One region of the Enterococcus sp. AZ196 genome, then DNA from elsewhere that is predicted to be linked to it. Evidence: a T-box and tRNA genes for the amino acid it is inferred to sense, from the RefSeq annotation. Region 1 holds a T-box; the other regions hold tRNA genes.
What was found. A T-box is a leader RNA that pairs with one kind of tRNA and senses whether it is charged. The one in region 1 lies ahead of serS (serine--tRNA ligase), so its partner is inferred to be a tRNA-Ser.
Positions count from the first base shown of each region.

Region 2: it encodes a tRNA-Ser, which carries the amino acid that the T-box ahead of serS (serine--tRNA ligase) is inferred to sense. The anticodon was not compared.
Region 3: it encodes a tRNA-Ser, which carries the amino acid that the T-box ahead of serS (serine--tRNA ligase) is inferred to sense. The anticodon was not compared.

Region 1 is NZ_JBIPAM010000001.1:2,483,122-2,485,395, reverse strand. It holds gene IGI67_RS11940 (sensor histidine kinase) at 1-907, shown strand, start outside; T-box leader at 938-1,147, shown strand; gene serS (serine--tRNA ligase) at 1,191-2,274, shown strand, end outside.
Region 2 is NZ_JBIPAM010000002.1:705,291-707,564, forward strand. It holds gene IGI67_RS21105 (hypothetical protein) at 1-671, shown strand, start outside; gene IGI67_RS21110 (hypothetical protein) at 693-1,325, shown strand; tRNA gene IGI67_RS21115 (tRNA-Ser) at 1,374-1,462, opposite strand; gene IGI67_RS21120 (KxYKxGKxW signal peptide domain-containing protein) at 1,994-2,274, shown strand, end outside.
Region 3 is NZ_JBIPAM010000001.1:403,925-406,198, forward strand. It holds gene IGI67_RS01955 (TetR/AcrR family transcriptional regulator) at 221-793, shown strand; tRNA gene IGI67_RS01960 (tRNA-Ser) at 835-922, shown strand; gene IGI67_RS01965 (STM3941 family protein) at 1,099-1,659, shown strand; gene IGI67_RS01970 (hypothetical protein) at 1,748-1,975, shown strand.

The sequences.
Region 1 (2,274 bases):
ATTTTGGCGATTAATCAGACGTTATCGACAGATGCAATTACGACATATTATTAATGAATTGCATTATATTGCAAACGGGAATTACGATTACCGAATTCCGTTTGAACTACGTGGTGATCTCAGCAAGGTTGTCGATAGTATAAATGGCTTGGTAGATAGTACTGTTGCAGCTATAGAAGATGAACGAGAAATTGAAAAATCGAAGGATGAATTGATTACAAATGTTAGTCACGACATTCGCACACCGCTGACCTCTATCATTGGTTATCTTGGGTTGATTGAAGATGGCCAATACCAAAGTAATGAGGAGATTCTTAAATATACAAGTATTGCATACAAAAAAGCCAAACAAATGAAATCCCTTGTTGAAGATCTATTTGAATATTCCAAGGTCCGCCAACCTTCTGTTCCTATTAATAATGTTTCTTTTGATATGGTACAGCTATTAGAGCAATTGGCCGCTGACTTCGAATTGGAAGCCAAGAAGAAAAATGTTCAAATACAAATTGAAACGAAAGAAGCTCAATTGGTAATGGATGGTGATACGGAAAAACTTGTTCGTGTCTTCAATAATCTAATTACAAATGCGCTAAAATACGGAACAAAAGCTAATAAAATTGCTATTGTGATCGAAAAAGCAAAAAATGAAGCAGTTGTCACTGTTAAAAATAATGGGTCACCAATTCCTAGAGAGGCTCTAGATCAATTATTCGATCGCTTTTATCGTGTTGATGGATCCCGTTCACAGGAAATCAGTGGAACTGGATTAGGTTTGGCTATTGCCCAAAATATAGTTAATCTTCATGGTGGTTATATTTACGCTCAATCAAATGATGACTGGACTTCTTTTATTATTCACTTACCACTTTATAAAAATCAAATGAAGCCCACCCCAGATAATCATTGACTTTAAAATTTTGATTGCTTATACTAATCTCAATAAGATATGCAGGAAACCAAGTACGTAAGTTTGTTTTTTTAGAGAGTTGATGGCTGGTGAAAATCAACAAAACTACTTAGGGAAATCCAGTTTCATATTCTGCGTTTTTTGAAAAAAAAACCGGGTGACGCCGATAAGTGTCGATCAAGTGCAGCTTATGCTGAATTTGGGTGGTACCGCGAAATTCAACACCGTTTCGTCCCTGTTTTAGGGATGAAACGGTGTTTTTTATTTTAAAGGAGGAAAAACAATGCTAGATGTTAAAATGATTCGCAATAACTTTCCGGAAGTAAACGAAAAATTAGCGACTCGAGGTGTAAAAAAAGATGTATTGGAGCATTTCTTAGATTTAGATGAACAACGCCGGCAATTACTGGTAAAAACAGAAGAATTAAAAAAATATCGTAATGACGTTTCAAGTGAAATTGCAAAACTGAAGCGTGAAAAGATTGATGCATCAAAAAAAATTGAGGAAATGAAAACGGTAGGTGTAAAAATTAAAGACTTTGATGCTCAAGTGTCAGAGATTGATACACAATTAACTGAGATCGCAACAACTCTACCAAACTTGCCTCATGATTCTGTACCAATCGGCGAAGATGAAGATGATAATGTAGAGGTTCACCGTTGGAGCTCTCCTCGGGAGTTCTCTTTTGAACCAAAACCACATTGGGAAGTCGCAGAAAACTTGGATATCTTAGATTTTGAGCGTGGTGCAAAAGTATCAGGTAGCCGTTTTGTTTATTACAAGGGTTTAGGCGCACGATTGGAACGTGCGGTTTACAACTTTATGTTAGACGAACATGTTTATGAACAAGGCTACACAGAGATGATTACACCCTATTTAGTAAATAGCAAATCAATGTTTGGTACAGGACAATTTCCAAAATTTAAAGAGGATGTCTTTCAAATTGAAGATCGTGACTTAACGTTGATACCAACTGCAGAAGTACCTCTAACAAACTATTATGCTGATGAAATTTTAGATGGTGAAGATTTACCGATCTACTTCACAGCTTTATCTCCTTCTTTTCGTTCTGAAGCCGGTAGCGCTGGACGTGATACACGTGGATTAATTCGTTTACACCAATTCCACAAAGTAGAAATGGTGAAGTTCAGTGATAAAGAATCTTCTTATGATGAATTAGAAAAAATGACTCAAAATGCTGAGATTCTCTTACAAAAATTAAACTTGCCATATCGTGTCATCACCTTATGCACAGGAGATATGGGCTTCTCAGCGGCTAAAACTTACGATTTGGAGGTTTGGGTACCCGCCCAAAATACTTACCGTGAAATTAGTTCTTGTTCAAATTGCGAAGATTTTCAAGCAC
Region 2 (2,274 bases), on a different contig from region 1:
AGTACAAAACAAACTGTGTTCAAAATAGTACACGTTCTTTCCAAATTGACAGAGACATGGTATACAACATGATTACAAGCAGTGAAAGCACCCTTGTTGTAAATGGGCGTCAGCAAATAGACTTAGCAGCGTTGATCGATGCAGAAATTGCTGAGGAAACCAAAAAGGTGCTTTCTTATTTAACCAAAGATCAAGATGTTCAATATGCCGACAACATTATAGTTAGAGATCTGAGCAGAGGCATTATTAACCAAGAAACGGTCAATCAGTATCTTGAGAATTTTGGGTTGAATTGTGTAAGCATTGAAAATAAGAGTGCTCAAGGAATATACACGTTTGGCACCATTTTTTTTGGAGATGACTTTCTCGACAGTAATGATGAGGATCAGGGAACACAATCAGAGAATGCACTACAAACAGTTAATTCAGAAAAGATTGAACAGACTAATGATATGGAAACGTCGAATGCTGCATCAGTGGAAGTGGAGATGGCGGTTGTTCAAGGAGTGGATGAACACGTAGCAGATTCTGAACAACATAGTGCGACAATTGATGATACAGGTATCCAGGATGAGACAATAGTCGAAGCATCAGAGGAGATTGAAGACATTCTAAAAGAGCAAAATGAGTTGTTAAGTTCGTTAATTCATTTTGAAGATAACTCTTTATAGCAGCTATAAGGAGAGGCGAGTATGAAGCAAAAAACAGGAATTATGAGTGTTTTTGTAATCGTATTAATAATGCTGTCTGGTTGTTTCGGAGATAGTTCGGCTACAACAAGTTCGAGCTTGAAAAAAGAAGTTTCAACGTTGAAAACCGAAAATTCTAGCTTGAAAAAAGAATTATCTTCTTTGAACTCAGGAGAAAATCAAACACAAACAACTGAAGATGTTAGGTTCTCTCAGGAGGTCAAGGTTTTTTCTGAGAATGAAACCATCGAATTTGGAGATGGCGAAAAAAAATTAGCAGAAATGAAAGTCGTACAGGCAACAACCAAGCAATCAGCATTTCCAAAGCGAATGATTGAATTAGAAAATTATGATACCGAAAAGATGCTTGCTGTGAAAATAGAGTATAAAAATATAGATATGGATACTCCCTTTTTCCCTTATGCCCAATCTTTTCAAGCATTTTCAAAGGATGGGAATCGCTTGACAGGGGTCAATCAACAACGAGGACAAGATGAGGTTCCTAAAGGAAAAAAAGGGATAACGCAGATTTTTTGGAAGCTGCCGATTGGCGGAGACAAGTTTGACAAAGTAGAAATTGATTTTGTTTCTGGAGAACAACGGGTAGCGACATTTGATTTAAAAGTTAGTCATTAGTTATATTAAAATCCCCGTCCAACATCTTGGACGGGGATTTTAATATAACGGAGAAGGAGGGATTTGAACCCTCGCACCGCGTTTAACGATCTACACCCTTAGCAGGGGCGCCTCTTCAGCCACTTGAGTACTTCCCCAATTGACTATTTTATTATAAATGAAGAATTGATTTTAAGTCAACTAGCTCTCTCGATAAAGAATCCGAAAAGAAGTTATTTTAAGGTGAATTTAATAGATAGAATTGTTAGCTATAATGAAAAACTTTTCATGTATTTAAGATAAAAAAGAAAAATGTTGTAACTATTAGCAAGATAAAGAGCTAATAAAAAAATTTTTCTTAATTTCAAAAATGATTACTGAGTTTTAGTAGTGACAATTAAAAATGTCTCTCCACATTGAAGTTTTTTAAAAGTCTTCGTTCACAGAATTTATATGAAAGTACTAAAAAGTAAAGTGAATATATATGGATAGTTAGAGTTTCTGATGAGAGACTCTTTTTCTATTTGTAACGAAAAGAGTTTAGTTGTTTAGCAACCATAATATAAAAATAAAAATTGTTTCCCAATATTGGTACATTCTAATCTAGTTATAATTTGCTGTGAGATAATTCTTTCAGCACTTCAAAAAAATAATAAAAAATGAATAAGAAAGGAGAGTTGTACTGAATTATGAGTCGTAAAAATAATTTGTACAAGCTTTTAAGATCAAATAAAAAAGAACGGTACAAAATGTACAAGAGTGGCAAGCATTGGATGTTTGCTACAATTACAGCCTTTACAGGTGTTTTGGGCACAAGTACGTTAATCACACAAGATGCACATGCAACATCGACTAGTCCACAGGATGATGCGGGGATGGAAGCTGATACGGATCAAATTCTCGCCAATCAAGATACTACTCAAATACCAGCCTCTTCGACACAGAATAGTACATCTGTAGAATCAGAAAG
Region 3 (2,274 bases), 2.1 Mb from region 1:
ATAACGGCTCTTTTGATTTTTAATGAAATGAGTTAAAAATTACAAAAATAATAAAACGGTTCCACCCCCTATGTGAGGAAAAAGTTGCAGGTTTAGCATACATTTTTCAAAAAAAGTTACGTAAATTTAGATAACATCTTACATAAGGGTTGCAAAACTAATCAGTTTTTGATTAAAATAAAATGACAAGAAAAATAATAACATTCTGGGAGGAATTACAATGAGAAGAAAAGTTTATACCAAAGACCAGATTCTAAAGGCTGCCTATGAAGTTGTCGAGAATGAAGGATTTTCTGGATTTACAGCACGGAACATTGCCAAAAAAATGGGAATCAGTACGCAACCGATCTATTTAGAGTTCAAAAACATGAGTGATCTTAAAAACACCTTGCTAGATGAGATCTGCAATCACCTGTACTACGATATTTTCCCAGAAGTTCGCACGGGTGACACGATTATTGATTTGGGCTTGAGCTATGTTTACTTTGCAAAAGAGCAAAGCAATCTTTATAACGCGTTATACGTTCAAGAGTATGGCGGCGGCAAGAAGATGCATGACTTTTCTTACAATTACTTCCATCAATTGATCGTAGAGCACCCTAAGTACAAAAACTTGTCTGAAAAACGTATCAATGCGCTACACGTTGGAACATGGATCTGTGTGACTGGGATTGCGACACTAATGTCTTCAGGTATTATTGCGCCGACTCAAGACGAAATTGTTCATTTAATGAACCGTACGATCAAGAATATTTTAGAAGAAGAAGATACTTCTGTGTTAGACACATTATAAAATCTTGACATTTAAACGAAAAAAGGTAAGATAAATGGTGCGGAAGGTTGGCAGAGTGGTAATGCACCGGACTCGAAATCCGGCGAGCCGCAGTAATGTGGTGCACGGGTTCAAGTCCCGTACCTTCCTTATTTATTTTACTAATAGGGCTAGAAGCATTGATACAGAGCGGTTCTGTCAATACTTCTAGCTTCTTTTTTGTGATCGACTAACTTTTGACAACCTGTTGGTAAGTTTGAAGAGCCTTTAAAATTTCTGATTGATTTGATACTCAAAATGGTGAAGGCTGAACGTGGAGGTGAAAAATGGAAAAGGAGTTTGTTGTGTATCAAAGTAAAAGAAAACAAATTGGCTTATCTTTATTGGGACTGTTTATGTTTTTGATGAGTCTGTTCATATTTTTAGCCGGTGCAGCGGACAAGCAGTACTTAGTAATGATAGTCGGGGTGATCGGCTGTGTATTTTTTGGAGCGTGTGAGGTTTTCATTATTAAACAAGTATTTAAGGGGAAAGAGCTTGTCGTATTAACCGTTGAGGGCTTTTATGATTACTCTAGTGCGCTAGCTACAAAAAAATCGCTTATTCATTGGTCTGATGTTCGTGCAATTGAGAGTACAAGTATGGTAAACCAAGACTTTGTATCAGTATATTTGAAAAATCCGGATGCATTTCTTGCAAAAGTATCCTCTTTTCAACGAAAAGCCATTAAGGCCAATAGTAAGATGGGGTATGGAGAAATAAATATAACGCTGCAAAGTGCAAATAAGTGTTCAAATGACCAATTAATCGCCAAAATGCACCTTTTTTTGGATCAGGCAGAAAAAATTGGCGTATTCCAGTCCTCATCTTTTGAAGGTTCAGAGTAAGTTGGGTACCTGGATAGTTGCAAATCTGGAAGCATTTGCTGGATTTCTGGTATACTAAAGTACAAAGATTCTTGAGGAGCGGATAAATATGGAAGAGACAGTATTCTTTAATTTAGGCAATGCGATCGCCGCAAAACGTGATCCTAAGGAATTAATCAAAGAAGCACAAATCGTCAAGGATAATCGAGAGCCATTAGGGAAATTAGTGATTGTAGAAGGTGAAGGGCAAGATTCACTTATCTTGTTTGATCTAGCGGATCAGGAAGAACCCTCAGAAAAGACTGAGGCCTTTAAAGTAAAAAAGATCATTGAATAGTTGCAGTGTCCTTCGTTCATTGAACGGAGGATTTTTTTTGGCATTGGCAGAATAATCGTCAATTAAATGAAAAAATAGATAAGTATTTTTTTCTTTTTGACGATTTTTTAGAAGGGTTAAAAAATTATTTTATAGGTCTTCTGCTCTTATCAATAAAGAACAACTCCTATTTTTAAATTATTTTAAAAAAGCTGAAGTAGAATTTTTGGGGAAAATAGTTTATGTTTGGCTTGCGAAGATGGAGACGGGTACTCGTTTTGAAAAAAAGTAATAAGAATGCTGTGTTGTGTTTTGCATGA